3 regions of the Winslowiella toletana genome follow, and region 1 is predicted to be linked to each of the others. Evidence: predicted binding sites of a transcription regulator. Region 1 holds the regulator's gene; each other region holds the start of a gene.

Evidence for each region. The regulator PurR, encoded in region 1, represses purine synthesis genes. The targets are predictions, from matches to a motif close to CANGCAAACGTTTGCNTG.
Region 2: pyrD (quinone-dependent dihydroorotate dehydrogenase) is a predicted target of PurR. The motif match lies at 1,677-1,694, and genes of this name have one in related genera.
Region 3: purM (phosphoribosylformylglycinamidine cyclo-ligase) is a predicted target of PurR. The motif match lies at 2,103-2,120, and genes of this name have one in related genera.

What each region holds. Positions count from the first base shown of each region.
Region 1 is NZ_CP134152.1:2,271,523-2,276,757, forward strand. It holds gene cfa (cyclopropane fatty acyl phospholipid synthase) at 1-427, opposite strand, end outside; gene punC (purine nucleoside transporter PunC) at 853-2,061, opposite strand; gene punR (DNA-binding transcriptional activator PunR) at 2,180-3,088, shown strand; gene purR (HTH-type transcriptional repressor PurR) at 3,120-4,145, opposite strand; gene cydH (cytochrome bd-I oxidase subunit CydH) at 4,429-4,518, shown strand; gene ybiO (mechanosensitive channel protein) at 4,712-5,235, shown strand, end outside.
Region 2 is NZ_CP134152.1:1,789,861-1,795,095, reverse strand. It holds gene RIN69_RS08405 (cell division protein ZapC) at 1-376, opposite strand, end outside; gene pyrD (quinone-dependent dihydroorotate dehydrogenase) at 574-1,584, opposite strand; gene ssuE (NADPH-dependent FMN reductase) at 1,842-2,393, shown strand; gene RIN69_RS08390 (sulfonate ABC transporter substrate-binding protein) at 2,406-3,368, shown strand; gene ssuD (FMNH2-dependent alkanesulfonate monooxygenase) at 3,379-4,524, shown strand; gene ssuC (aliphatic sulfonate ABC transporter permease SsuC) at 4,534-5,235, shown strand, end outside.
Region 3 is NZ_CP134152.1:3,538,262-3,543,496, reverse strand. It holds gene pstB (phosphate ABC transporter ATP-binding protein PstB) at 1-308, shown strand, start outside; gene purN (phosphoribosylglycinamide formyltransferase) at 364-1,002, opposite strand; gene purM (phosphoribosylformylglycinamidine cyclo-ligase) at 999-2,039, opposite strand; gene upp (uracil phosphoribosyltransferase) at 2,270-2,896, shown strand; gene uraA (uracil permease) at 2,968-4,251, shown strand; gene hda (DnaA inactivator Hda) at 4,341-5,048, shown strand; gene arsC (arsenate reductase (glutaredoxin)) at 5,085-5,235, opposite strand, start outside.

The sequences.
Region 1 (5,235 bases):
TCCAGTAGCCACATGAATACTGCATATGCGAATCGAGCATCAGGCTAAAAAGATCGTTGCCAAGATCGTAATGTTCTTTGCCAACAATCCAGGCGCGTTTTTTTGATTGCAGATTAGTCAGGCGGGCCGCGGCGATGCGCAGGGTATCTTTAAAATGATGAGGTAATTGCTGATCGAGTCGGTGCTTTAACACCCGATAAAAAAACATATCCAGCTGATCACACTCCCACCAGCCGTCCATATAACTTTCACCCAGCCCCAGCGAGCCTTCCTGCAATACCCGACGGAAAAATTGCGGATTTTTTACCTGAATATCCCAGGGCCGTGAACCGTTTACCTCGACATCGGCAGTCTGCAACATTTCGCGGACGATGCGATACCAATTATTTTCTTTTAAGCCCACTTCTTCTATACACGATGAACTCATAGCTTCTCCATCACCTGTTGTGATACGAACCTGAGAAATAGAATAGTCAATTTCTACAGGATTGTGAGAGAACTCACGGATTATCCGTGCGCCAGTTATCCGACGTTAAACAGAGGATTGAATTTAATGAAAATGACTCGGGTCACTGGCTTTGGCCACCGCACTCCCGCCACACTTACCGGATGCAATGAGCAAGGAAGCTATAAAGCCAGTTTACGATCGTCGACCAGAGTCCTGCAGAGAAGCGTCACGAATGCCACGCCAGACAACACCACGACAACCCTGTCAGGTCCGGACCCTGTACAACGGAATGGGGGCCCGGTGAATAATGTTGATTTTTTGTTATAAATTAATGCCTCAGATGAGTATATGCTCACGTGAGGCAATATTCAATGCATTATTGTAAGCGTGCTAACTAAAAGTGATCAACCCTTTTGCGTCGCGGTATCTGCCGCTTTAACAGTATGATTTTCACTCAACTTACGCTGAAATTGTAGTGCGAATCCGATAAACGCCAGCACAACCGTCGACAACATAATCGCCGTGGTGGTCAGCAGCGGCTGAGAAATCAGCGCGGAGACCGCCATACTGGCGACAAAGCAGAGACCAAGTTGCAGCGTATTCTGTAATGCTGCGGCTTTGCCGGTAGCCTGCGGGAACGGCAGCAGCGCGTTCGCCACCACAATAGGATAAAGCGCGCCATTGGCCATGGCCATGCCACAGAAGGGAATCAACAGCGCGGTGAGCGTCACGTGACCCGACAGAGCAACGGCAAAAATTGCGCTGATACTGACGGCATAACCGAGCAGCAGCCACGGTAGCAGGGTACGACCTTCGACCCGTTGCAGCAGTGAGCGACAGCCAAAACCACCAATCAAAAATGCCAGCGTTTGCGGGATATAACTCAGACCAATATCCCCTGGCGTCAGGCCTAAATCAGACAGAATAAAGGGTGAGCCGGTTAGCCATGCGAAGAAGCTGGCAGAACAGGCGGCATACATCAGGACGTTACCGCTGTAAATGCGAGATTTCAGCAGCGACAAGAAGCCCACTTTGGGTTCATCAGCCGCTGACGCTGGCGTTCCGCTAGCTTTCAGGCGCAGGGTAGGAATCAGTAACCCCAGGGTGATCAGCAGCAGGGCGACGAAAATCGAGCGCCAGTCAAAGTGGTTCAGCAGCCAGGCACCCAGCAGGGGGGCCAGCGCCGGTGACAGCGCAACCAGCGGCATAATGGTGGCAAAAACACGGTTGGCCTGTGCACCACGGTAGCGATCGACCACCAGTGCCTGCCAGCTTACGGTGGCAGAACAGACGCCAATCGCCTGCACAAATCGCAGTACCAGCAGCATGGTGGCATTTTCTACCCACAGAATGCCGGCGCAGCCGACAGCAAACATACTCAGGCCGATTAACAGTACCGGCTTACGCCCGATACGATCGGAGAGTGGCCCCCAGAGCAACTGGGCGCAGGCAAAACCGGCCAGGAAAATACTCAGGCTGGCGCTGATGGCGCCGGGATGGGTCTGCAGATCTTGCTGCATTGCGCCAAACGCCGGAAGATACATATCGGTAGCAAGGAAACCCAGCATGCTCAGTACCGCCAGGTAAATAATAAATCCTTTTGATTTAATCATCAGTTAACTCTTTATTTTAGTGCAGGTGATTTTAACGCTGCAGAGTGTAATCGCGTGCGTTGTCGCTTGTGAAACGCTAATATTTGCACATTGCGTTCAAAAATTTTGCAGGCAAGCTATGTGGTCGGAACATTCTCTTGAAGTCGTTGATGCAGTAGCGCGTACCGGCAGCTTTACTGCCGCCGCCGCCGAGCTGCATCGTGTGCCCTCGGCGGTAAGTTATACCGTGCGTCAGCTGGAGGAGTGGCTGGCGGTTCCGCTGTTTCAGCGGCGTCATCGCGATGTGGTATTAACCGATGCGGGGAAAGTATTTATACAGGAAGGGCGCACTGTTATCAAAAAAATGCTTGCCACGCGCCGTCAGTGTCAGCAGGTCGCTAACGGCTGGCGCGGACAGCTGAGCATTGCAGTGGATCTGATTGTTAAACCCCAGCGCACCCGCCAGCTGGTGCTCGATTTTTATCGCCATTTCCCGGATATGGAGCTGCTGGTCTGGCATGAAGTGTTTAATGGCGTCTGGGATGCGCTGGTTGACGGGCGAGTCGATGTCGCGATTGGCGCTACCCAGGCGATCCCGGTCGGTGGTCGCTTTGGTTTCCGTGATATGGGCGCACTTAACTGGCGCTGCGTGGTCAGAGCCGACCATCCGCTGGCGCAGCAAGTGGGAAGCATTGATGATGATACAATTCGCCAGTGGCCGTCGCTGGTGCTGGAAGACACCTCGCGCAGCCTGCCAAAACGCATTACCTGGACACTGGACAACCAGCGAAGGCTGGTGGCACCGGACTGGGAATCGGCGTTTGATTGCCTGCTGGCAGGGTTATGCGTGGGTATGGTTCCCGGGCATTTTGCTGCGCCGCTGATTGCTGAAGGTTCGCTGGCCGAATTAACGCTACCGGCCGAATTCCCCGACAGCCCGTGCTGCGTCAGCTGGGCTGAGCAGAGTGCTTCACCGGCGCTGAGCTGGTTGCTGGAGTATCTGGGTACACCGGAGACCATGAATCAGGAGTGGCTTCGCGAAGGATAAACTGACCGGCCAACGGGTGGCCGGTAGCGGATTAACGACGGTAGTCGCGGAACGGACCGTCAGCCACCGAGCGGCGCTCGATTAATGAAGGATGTACTTCAATCGTCTGCGGCTCTTCGCGTTTACTGGTGATGCGATCCAGCAGCATATCAAATGCGGTTTCGCCGAGGCGCTCTTTCGGCTGATGGACGGTAGTCAGCGCTGGCGTGAAATAGCGCGCGTTGCGCACATTGTCATAACCGATCACCGAAATATCCTGCGGCACCCGCAGGCCCATTTCATCTGCTGCACAAATGGCGCCCATCGCCATAATATCGCCGCCGCAGAATACCGCGGTTGGCCGCTGTTTCTGCGATAAAATCTGCTGCATCGCGCGATATCCGGATTCCGGCTCAAAGTCGCCTTGCACAACCCACTCATCGCGCACGGCAATATTGGCCTCGGCCAGCGCTTTGAGAAAACCGGCATGGCGCCCACCGCCGGTGTTTCGCTCAAGTTGACCCGGGATCGCACCAATATCACGGTGACCACGCTCAATCAGATAGCGTCCCACCAGGTAACCGCCTTCAAAAGCATTATCCAGCACGGTATCGGTGAAATCGCCGCGTGATTCGCCCCAGTCCATCACCACCATCGGAATGTTGCGATTGTCTTCCAGCATCTTCAGCAGCTCGTCAGGATATTCCGAGCACATCACCAGCAGACCATCGACGCGCTTTTGCGCCATCATCGACAGATAAGCCTGCTGTTTTTGGAGATCATTATGAGCATTGCCGAGGATCAAGGTATAGCCCTTGGCAAAACAGCGCGTTTCAACTGCTTCAATAATTTCAGCAAAATAGGGCGCTTCACTGGAAGTCGCCAGCAAACCAATCGATTTGGTATGGTTCACTTTCAGGCTGCGCGCAACGGCGCTGGGCGAATAGTGCAGCTCTTTGATGGCGGCCCAAACGGCTTCGCGGGTCTCTTCAGCCACGAAGCGGGTTTTATTGATGACATGAGAAACGGTGGTGGTAGAAACACCGGCGCGTTTCGCCACATCTTTAATTGTTGCCATTAAAATGGTACTCCTGCGCTTATCTTAAAGGATTGATAAGCATCATGTTAAACGTTTGCGTATGCTTCGCGTTTTCTGGCGCGATCGGTTTCATTGTTGCAATCTGAGTGACGTCGGGCAGGAGATTGACGTCAGGAAACACGGCAAGTGACGCGGTGTTGCAGTTGTTGCGCAACGGAAAAACAGAATTCTATCAAGGCTGTGAGCAGAAAACGAGATTTTTACCTGTTTATATGGGAAAATAGTGAGAGTTATTAATTGTAAGGTCTTTAAGGAGTGAAGTATGGACACCAATCTGAAGTTTTCTCTGCTGACCACCGTCGGCGCGCTGCTGGTAATTATTGCCTTCAGTTTCACCGCGGTAATGAATTGATAAACATCGGTTAATCTTCAGGATTAACCCTTTTAAAACGTCTGATGAATTCCCTCAGACGTTTTTTTTTGCGCAAATTGGCTATTTAATGGTCATGCGCACGCGGAGTTAAACAGCGCCTGCATGCTGCAATATGCTCAGTGGCGGGATTGTTATGCGCCGCTGACGGTCTGTTACTCACTTGATTGTGCTAATGAAATTATTCGAGAATACCATGTCATCAACTATCTGCTGTCGGGCGCCAGGGCGAGCGCACCCGTCGGGATTTTTTCCCTTCATCGCCGTATTATTGCTGCTGTTAATCAGCGTTATCTCACCGGTTGCTGTTGCGCAACCCGCGCCTGCTGCCGATACCGCGCAGCAAACTGAGCAGGATATTCCTTACGCCGCGCTGGCGGGCATCCTTAAAGATGAAAAGGCGCGTGATGCATTAATTGATCAGTTACAGCGCGCCGCGGAAGCGCAGTCTAAAACTCAGGCGGCGGATGCTGTGCCGCAAGTTGCCGCACCCAGCGGTGCGACCAGCTTAAGCGACAGCGTCAGCCAGTTTGCGCAACAGACGTTACAGGCGCTGAGTCAGCGGGTGAACGCCTTGCAGAAAGTGGTCGAATCCGGGCCGCAGCGCACGTTTGATCCCAGTGCATTTTTCCACGCCCTCGGCTATTTTTTGCTGATGGTGGTGGTGACTTTTGCCATATTCCATCTGATTCGCCGGCT
Region 2 (5,235 bases), 480 kb from region 1:
GTGCCTGCTCGCCATTCTCGCACAGCTGCACCTTGACCATGTCGCCCTCACCCGGACGCCATTCAACGTGATGATAACTTTCAAAATGCCAGCTTTTCGGCATTAACGGCTTGAGAAAGCGGGTTGCCACCAGTGCATTCAGCACCAGCTCAGCGCGTTGTTCGGCTTTCAGCCCGGCCTGTCGGCATTTTTCGTCAAAGTTGAAGAACAGTGCGGCATCGTCGACGCAAAAGCCAGAGACGCTGAAAGCATCCGGGGTTAACATTTTGCGCGGGAAACGGGAACGGAACAGCATACCATCTGCCAGATCGAGCATCATGCGATCATGCTCTGCGTCAAAAAACCAGCGCCAGTTGTCGTCAGGTTTAATTCTCATGGTACGCCCTTTAAAGAAATAAATTGTTACTCTTGCCTGGAGTTTTGTATTCAAAACCTCTGCATAAGCCGAAGATGAAACGTAGCGGCAAAAATGAATATAGACTAAATATTGATGAATCGGGATAAAATATAAACGAGCCAGCGGCAGAAATAAAGCCCCTGGCTAATTTAGCGTAGAACAGTATCAGAGCCGCATCACAGTTGTGACACTATTTCCTTAATCAGTGGCGGTCCTTTATAGATAAAACCAGAATATATTTGCACCAGTGTGGCTCCGGCAGCGATTTTTTCCCGCGCCGCAACCAGAGAATCAATGCCGCCCACGCCGATAATTGGGATGCGCCCCTGCAGCTCCTGTGCCAGGCGGCGAATCACTTCGGTGCTGCGTAACTGTACCGGGCGCCCGCTGAGTCCACCCGCTTCGTCGCAATGTTTTAATCCGGCCACTAGCGAACGGTCGAGGGTGGTATTGGTGGCGATCACGCCATCAATATTATGACGCAGCAAACTCTCCGCTATTTGGATCAACTCTTCTTCAGAGAGATCCGGCGCGATCTTCACCGCCACAGGAACATATTTGTGGTGAATTTTTTCCAGTTCCTGCTGCTTAATTTTGATCGCAGCCAGCAATTCGTCCAGCGCTTCACCATATTGCAGGGTGCGTAAACCTGGCGTGTTCGGTGAGGATATATTGATGGCAATATAACCGGCGTAGGGATAGACCTTCTCCATGCAGATTAAATAATCGTCTTTGCCCTGCTCTACCGGCGTGTCTTTATTCTTGCCGATATTAATGCCGAGAATACCGTCGAAATGAGCTTTTTTAACGTTCTCGACCAGATGATCCACCCCGAGGTTATTAAAACCCATGCGGTTAATAATCCCTTCAGCTTCGACAATACGAAACATGCGCGGCTTGTCGTTACCGGCCTGTGGGCGCGGGGTGACGGTGCCAATTTCGACAAACCCAAAGCCCATCGCGGCAAAAGCATCGATACATTCGCCGTTTTTATCCAGCCCTGCGGCCAGCCCCAGCGGGTTCTTAAATGTCAGCCCCATACACTTCACCGGTTTGTTCGGTAGTTTCTGTCGGATTAGGGCGGAAAAGGGGGTGCCGGATAGTCGGCGCAGCTGCTGAAAAGTCAGTTCATGCGCCCGCTCTGGATCGAGCTGAAACAGCGCCTTACGAACGATGGGATAGTACATACACTCTCCTGGATTCCCGGTGGCCAAACGGGGCGGTATTATCCGGGATAAACAAAAGAAAAAACAGGATCTAAAACAAATCTCGCCGAATAAAGGCAAACGTTTTCTCTGTTCTTACCGTGGATTGCTCTCCTTATCTGAAAACTGGCTTAGATTTGCCGGATAAATCATTTAAACGCCCCTCCCTGCTCTGTCAGGATAGCTTCATCTGTTCTGAAATAAGTTTAATCAATAACTTTTAGTTATAAGGAGTGTTTATGCGCGTTATTAGTCTGGCGGGAAGCCCTCGCTATCCTTCACGCTCCACGGCGCTGTTAACCCTTTGCCAGGCAGCACTGGAAAAACGCGGCGTTGAAGTGATTCCATGGAATCTGCATAACTTCCAGCCAGAAGATCTACTTTATGCGCGTTTTGACTCCCCGGCGCTGCTGGCATTAAAGGAAGACCTTGAAGGCGCCGATGGCTTAATCGTTGCCACGCCGGTGTATAAAGCCTCTTTCTCCGGCGCACTGAAAACCCTGCTCGATCTGCTACCTGAACGCGCCCTCGAACATAAAGTGGTTTTGCCGCTGGCAACCGGCGGCACCATTGCGCATATGCTGGCGGTAGATTACGCCCTGAAGCCGGTGCTTAACGCGCTAAAAGCGCAGGAAGTTCTGCACGGCGTGTTTGCCGATGATACGCAAATCACCCACTACGACCGTCAGCCGGAGTTAAGTGCGGTACTGGCTTCCCGCATTGATGATGCGCTGGAGACCTTCTTCCATGCGCTGTCGCGTCGTCATTACCCCCTCGCCGCTGCGGTATAAGGACAACAAATAATGAAACGATTACGCCATTGGTTATCCGGCTGCGCCCTGAGCGCCCTGCTGGTCTTTACCAGCAGCGCCAGTGCCGATGCATCGGCCCCGCAGCAGTTTCGTATTGGTTATCAGAAAGGCTCGGTGAGTATGGTGCTGGCAAAATCGCATCAGCTGCTGGAGAAGCAGTTTCCTCACACCACCATCAAATGGGTTGAATTTCCGGCCGGGCCACAACTGCTGGAAGCGCTGAACGTGGGCAGCATCGATCTCGGCGGCACCGGCGATATTCCACCACTGTTTGCGCAGGCAGCCGGAGCCGATCTGCTTTACGTCGGTTCCGAACCAGCAAAACCGCTGGCCGAAGTGATTCTGGTGCCGAAAGACAGCCCGCTGAAAAGCGTCGCCGATCTTAAAGGGCACAAAGTTGCCTTCCAGAAAGGCTCCAGCTCGCACAATTTGCTGCTGCGTTCATTGCAACAGGCGGGCCTGAACTTTAGCGATATCAAAGCCACTTATCTGACGCCAGCGGATGCGCGCGCTGCGTTTCAACAGGGTGATGTCGATGCCTGGGCAATTTGGGACCCTTACTACTCTGCCGCGTTATTGCAGGGCGATGTCCGGGTATTAAAGGATGGCACCGACATGAACCTGACCGGCTCGTTCTATCTGGCTGGCCGTAGCTTTGCTGAAGCCAATGGCGGCTTTATTCGTCAGGTACTGGATACCTTCAGCCAGGCCGATGCTCTGACCCGCACCGATAAAGAACAAAGTATCGATCTGCTGGCTAAAGCCATTGGCTTACCCAAACCGGTTGTTGCTACCTACCTCAGCCACCGCCCGCCTACCGTGATTACGCCGGTAAGTGAGCAAACGGCCAAAGCGCAGCAACACACCGCAGACCTGTTTTATCAGAATCGTTTAATGCCGGTGAAAGTCGATATTACCGATCGCATCTGGCACGACGCACCCGCACATCAATAAGGAGCACATCATGAGTCTTTCCGTTTTCTGGTTTCTGCCTACTCACGGTGACGGCCATTATCTTGGTACCGGAGAAGGCGCTCGTCCGGTCGATCATGGCTATCTGCAACAGGTCGCGCAGGCGGCGGACCGCCTTGGCTTTGGCGGCGTACTGATCCCTACCGGCCGCTCCTGCGAGGATGCCTGGCTGGTGGCAGCCTCACTGATTCCGGTTACTCAGCGCCTGCGTTTCCTCGTGGCGCTGCGTCCGGGAGTCATTTCCCCTACTCAGGCCGCTCGTCAGGCCGCAACCCTCGATCGCCTTTCCAATGGTCGCACCTTGTTTAACCTGGTGACCGGCGGCGATCCGGAAGAACTGGCCGGTGATGGTGTGTTTCTCGACCATCGTGAACGGTATGAAGAGTCTGCTGAATTTACCCGCGTCTGGCGACGAGTGCTGGAAGGCGAAACGGTTGATTATGAAGGTAAACACGTGCACGTACGCGGTGCGCGCCTGATGTTTAAACCGGTACAGCAGCCGCGTCCACCGTTGTGGTTTGGCGGCTCATCGGCGGTGGCTCAGGATCTGGCCGCCGAGCAGGTGGATGTTTATCTCACCTGGGGTGAACCACCGGCACAGGTCAAAGAGAAAATTGAAACGGTGCGCGCCAAAGCGGCTGCACAGGGCCGTACGGTTCGTTTTGGCATTCGCCTGCACGTTATCGTGCGTGAAACCAATGAAGAAGCATGGCAGGCGGCGGACCGACTGATTTCACACCTTGATGATGCCACCATCGCCAAAGCGCAGCAGGCGCTGGCCCGTACCGACTCTGTCGGCCAACAGCGTATGGCGGCACTGCACGGTGGTCGCCGCGACAAGCTGGAGATCAGCCCCAATCTGTGGGCAGGCGTCGGTCTGGTCCGTGGCGGTGCCGGAACCGCGCTGGTTGGCGATGGTGCAACCGTTGCGGCGCGGATGCAGGAATATGCCGATCTCGGTATCGAGACGTTTATTCTTTCCGGTTACCCGCATCTGGAAGAAGCCTACCGCGTTGGCGAACTGCTGTTCCCGCACCTCGACCTGAATGTGCCGGAAATTCCGCAACCGCGCAAAATTGCGGCGCATGGTGAAGCGGTGGCGAACGATTTTGCTCCGCAGAAAGTGTCACAGAGTTAAGAGGTCACGATGAGCAAACTACGGAATCGACTGGCCAATCAGCTGGCTCCCTGGGCACTGCCGATACTGCTGGTTGTGGTGTGGCAGATTGCTTCACAAACCGGGCTGCTGTCGACGCGGATTCTGCCGTCACCAGAAAATATTGTTATCACTTTCTGGCGGCTGTCTGCCAGCGGTGAGCTGTGGCAGCATCTGGCAATCAGTAGCTGGCGTGCGATAGTGGGTTTCAGCATCGGTGGCTCGATTGGCCTGTTGCTGGGGCTGATTACCGGTATGTCTCGCTGGGGTGAACGCCTGCTGGATACTTCAGTACAGATGCTGCGTAACGTCCCGCACCTGGCGCTGATCCCGCTGGTCATCCTGTGGTTTGGTATTGATGAGTCAGCGAAAATCTTTCTGGTGGCGCTCGGCACGCTATTCCCGATCTACCTGAATACTTATCACGGTATTCGCAATGTCGATCGCGGGCTGGTGGAGATGGCACGCAGCTATGGTTTATCCGGCTGGAGCCTGTTTGTGCAGGTGATCCTGCCGGGAGCGCTGCCATCGATTATGGTTGGCGTACGCTTTGGGCTCGGCCTGATGTGGCTGACGCTGATTGTCGCGGAAACCATTTCAGCCAACTCCGGTATTGGCTATCTGGCGATGAACGCCCGCGAGTTTCTGCAAACCGATATCGTGGTGGTGGCGATTATTCTTTATGCCCTGCTC
Region 3 (5,235 bases), 1.3 Mb from region 1:
GTGGTCAGCAGCAGCGCTTAGTGATTGCACGTGCCGTGGCGATTGAACCGGAGGTGTTGCTGCTTGATGAGCCAACCTCGGCACTCGATCCAATCTCGACGCTGGTGATTGAAGAGCTGATGACCACGCTAAAGCAGCATTTCACGCTTATTCTGGTGACGCATAACATGCAGCAGGCGGCACGCGTCTCGGACTATACCGCGTTTATGCATAATGGCAGCGTGGTGGAGTTTGCGCAGACCGACGATCTGTTTACCACACCGCAGGCGCGTCGTACTGAGGATTATATTACGGGCAGGTATGGTTAAAGATTAAAGCAGAGCAGCAAGAGTAACAGGCCAGCCATTGCTGGCCTGTTCTCATTTAGTCAATCGCGTAACCTTCGGCAGGCAGTTTTACACCGTCCATCCAGGCGGCATTATTCTGCATGGTCAGGCGACCATCGATAAACCAGCTGACAACCCGTGGATAGATAGCATATTCCTGTTGCTGCACGCGGGCATTGACTGCTTCTTCGCTATCACCGGCAAAAATCGGCACTTTAGCCTGTAAAATCACCGGGCCACCGTCCAGCTCATCGGTAACAAAATGCACCGAGGTGCCGTGCTGATCATCACCGTTTTCAATGGCTTTGCGATGGGTGTGCAGGCCGGGATATTTCGGCAGCAGCGAAGGGTGGATATTCAGCAGGCGCTGCTGATAATGCGCGACAAATGCCGGGCTGAGAATGCGCATATAGCCCGCCAGCACCACTAAATCCGGGCCGTAAGCGTCGATTTCCAGCATTAGCTGACGATCGAAAGCTTCACGGTCAGAAAACTGGGCGGCTTCCAGCGCATGGCCGGGAATGCCGGCGGCGCGTGCGCGTTCCAGACCAAAAGCGTCGGCTTTATTACTGAAAACGGCAGCAATGCTGCCGTTGATTTGTCCTTGCTGGCAGGCATCTAAAATGGCCTGAAGATTACTTCCGTTTCCGGAAACCAGCACGACTATCTTTTTCATGGATTAATAACCACACGCTCTTCAGCATCGGAAGCTTTAATCACGCCGATCTTCCACGCGAGTTCGCCAGCATCAGTCATTAACTGCACCGCTTTGTCGGCATCTGCCGGGCTGAGCGCGATAACCATACCGACGCCACAGTTAAAGGTGCGATACATTTCATGACGGCTGACATTACCTGCCTGCTGCATCCAGCTGAAAATGGCGGGCCACTGCCAGCTTGACTCTTCCAGCACGGCTTGGGTGTTATCTGGCAGCACGCGTGGGATGTTTTCCCAGAAGCCGCCGCCGGTCAAATGAGCAATGGCGTGCACATCAACCTGTTCGATCAGGCTGAGAATGTTTTTCACGTAAATGCGGGTTGGAGCCAGCAGATGATCGGCGATCGATTTGCCTTCCAACTGGGTGGTTTCCGGTTCGGTCTGGCTGACCTCGAGGATTTTGCGCACCAGTGAATAACCGTTAGAGTGCGGGCCACTTGAACCCAGCGCGATCAGTACATCGCCGTCCTGCACTTTGCTGCCGTCGATGATTTCTGATTTTTCCACCACGCCGACGCAAAAACCCGCCACGTCATAATCTTCGCCATGGTACATGCCCGGCATTTCAGCGGTTTCGCCGCCGACCAGAGCACAGCCAGACTGCTGGCAGCCTTCAGCAATACCGGTGATTACGCTGGCTGCGGTGTCCACATCCAGTTTGCCGGTAGCATAATAGTCGAGGAAGAACAGCGGCTCAGCACCCTGAACCACCAGGTCGTTAACACACATGGCGACCAGATCGATACCGATACTGTCGTGGCGTTTCAGATCCATTGCCAGACGCAGCTTGGTGCCGACGCCGTCAGTGCCGGAAACCAGAATTGGTTCGCGGTATTTTTGCGGCAGCGCACAAAGGGCACCGAAACCGCCCAGTCCACCCATCACTTCCGGGCGACGAGTCTTTTTCACTACGCCTTTAATACGATCGACTAAAGCATTACCAGCATCGATATCTACGCCGGCGTCTTTATAGCTGAGAGAGGTCTTGTCGGTCACTGCGAAATCCCCACGCGGTTGCGGTTGGTGGTTTGAAATTAAAGCGCGGCAATTCTATCAGCGCAGGCAAACGTTTGCGAGTCTCATCTTAGCTGACATTGCGTATCGCTAAATTTTAGACAATCCTTAGCTAATTGATCTTAATTGCTTCAAGTCATATGGCGTGCTGAAAAAAAGGCGGTATAATCCCGCGATTTTTTTTTGCCGCTAACCACTCCGGGAGAACAACAATGAAGATCGTGGAAGTCAAACACCCGCTCGTCAAACATAAACTGGGCCTGATGCGTGAGCATGATATCAGCACCAAGCGTTTTCGTGAGCTCGCCTCAGAAGTGGGAAGTTTGCTGACCTATGAAGCTACCTCGGATCTGGAAACCGAAAAAGTCACAATTGAAGGCTGGAATGGTCCGGTTGAGATCGAACAGATCAAAGGTAAGAAAATTACCGTCGTCCCGATTCTGCGTGCCGGTCTTGGCATGATGGAAGGGGTGCTGGAGCATGTACCGAGTGCGCGTATCAGTGTTGTTGGCGTCTATCGTGACGAAGAAACGCTGGAGCCGGTGCCGTATTTCCAGAAGCTGGTGTCAAATATTGAAGAGCGTCTGGCGTTGGTCGTTGACCCAATGCTGGCGACGGGCGGTTCAATGATTGCCACCATCGATCTGCTGAAAAAAGCCGGTTGTAACAGTATTAAAGTTCTGGTGCTGGTTGCCGCGCCGGAAGGGCTGGCGGCGCTGGAGAAAGCGCATCCGGATATTGAAGTCTATACCGCGTCGGTCGATCAGGGGCTGAACGAGAAAGGCTACATTATTCCTGGGCTCGGTGATGCCGGCGATAAGATTTTCGGAACCAAATAACTTCTTAAAAAAATGAAGCCGACCGCAGAGTCGGCTTTTTTATGGCAAAAATAACATCTCAAGGGGATACCATGACTCGTCGCGCCATCGGCGTTAGTGAGCGGCCACCGCTGCTCCAGACCATTCCACTCAGTTTCCAGCATCTGTTTGCCATGTTTGGCGCTACGGTGCTGGTGCCGATTCTGTTTCATATCAATCCGGCAACGGTGCTGCTGTTTAACGGTATTGGCACGCTGCTGTACCTGTTTATCTGTAAAGGCAAAATTCCCGCTTATCTTGGTTCCAGCTTCGCCTTTATTTCTCCGGTACTGTTACTGTTACCGCTGGGTTACGAAGTGGCGCTGGGTGGTTTTATTATGTGCGGCGTGCTGTTTTGCCTGGTGGCGCTGATTGTGAAAAAAGCCGGTACCGGCTGGCTGGATGTGATGTTTCCGCCAGCGGCAATGGGCGCAATCGTCGCGGTCATCGGGCTGGAACTGGCGGGAGTGGCTGCCAATATGGCCGGCCTGCTGCCCGCGGATGGCAGTTCTGCCGACAGCAAAACCGTGATTATCTCGCTGGTAACGCTGGCGGTGACGATTTTTGGCTCGGTCCTGTTTCGCGGTTTTATGGCGATAATCCCGATTCTGATTGGTGTGCTGGTTGGTTATGCGTTGTCATTTGTACTGGGCATTGTTGACTGGACGCCGGTGCGCGATGCGCCATGGTTCGCGCTGCCAACGTTCTATACGCCACGCTTTGAGTGGTTTGCCATCTTTACCATTTTGCCTGCGGCGCTGGTAGTGATTGCCGAGCACGTTGGTCACCTGGTGGTGACGGCGAATATCGTTAAAAAAGACCTGATGAAAGATCCGGGCCTGCATCGTTCGATGTTTGCTAACGGTATCTCGACCGTATTCTCCGGTTTCTTTGGCTCAACGCCGAATACCACTTACGGCGAGAACATTGGCGTGATGGCGATTACCCGCGTTTACAGTACCTGGGTCATTGGCGGTGCGGCAATTCTGGCGATTCTGCTTTCCTGCGTGGGTAAACTGGCCGCCGCGATTCAGGTGATTCCGGTTCCGGTGATGGGCGGTGTATCACTGTTGTTGTACGGAGTTATCGGTGCCTCCGGTATTCGGGTACTGATCGAATCGAAAGTGGACTACAGCAAAGCGCAAAACCTGATCCTGACCTCGGTGATCCTGATTATCGGCGTCAGCGGTGCGAAAGTGCACATTGGTGCGGCAGAACTGAAAGGGATGGCGCTGGCGACCATTGTTGGCGTCGGATTAAGCCTGATCTTCAAAGCGATCAGTGTGCTGCGCCCGGAAGAAGAGGTGCTGGATGCGGAAGATGATTCGCCGCATTGATCGACCAGTGGGCAGCTCAGGCTGCCCATTTCATTTAAAGACAGAAGTTGTGATAAACTTTTGCTGTTTTCTGCCCGTTCACACTTGAGGTGCTTCTGAACACGCCGGCACAGCTTTCATTGCCACTCTATTTGCCCGACGACGAAACCTTTGCCAGCTTCTGGCCAGGGGAGAATCCGTCGCTACTGGCTGCGCTAAAAGGCGCGCTGCATCAGGAACATGGCAGTTATTTCTACTTCTGGTCACGCGAAGGCGGTGGGCGCAGTCATTTGCTGCATGCCGCTTGCGCGGAGCTTTCGGCACAGGGCGAAGCGGTCGGTTATGTTCCGCTTGATAAACGCACCTGGTTTGTGCCCGAAGTGCTGGATGGTATGGAGCAACTGGCGCTGATATGCATCGATAATATTGAATGCATCGCGGGTGATGAGCTGTGGGAGATGGCGATCTTCGATCTGTATAACCGGATTCTCGAAACCGGCAAAACACGGTTGTTGATTACCGGCGATCGTCCGCCGCGTCAGCTTAATCTGAAACTGGCCGATCTCGCGTCACGCCTCGACTGGGGGCAGATTTACAAGCTGCAACCGCTCTCCGATGAAGACAAGCTGCAGGCGCTTAAGCTGCGCGCAGACCTGCGCGGTTTTGAACTGCCGGAAGATGTCGGTCGCTTTCTGCTGAAACGGCTGGATCGTGAAATGCGCACGTTATTTGATACGCTGGATAAGCTCGATCGCGCCTCCATCAGTGCTCAGCGTAAGCTGACCATTCCCTTTGTTAAAGAGACGCTCGATCTATAGTGCCGGAGGCGCAAGCCTCCGACTGAGAGTACAATCCTACAGAATTTCCAGCACTTGCTCAGGTGGGCGACCGATACGCGCCTGGCCGTTAGCCACCACAATTGGGCGTTCGATCAGCTTTGGATGATCGATCATTGCCTGTAACAGCTGTGCTTCACTTAGAGATGCATCTGCCAGATTCAGCTGC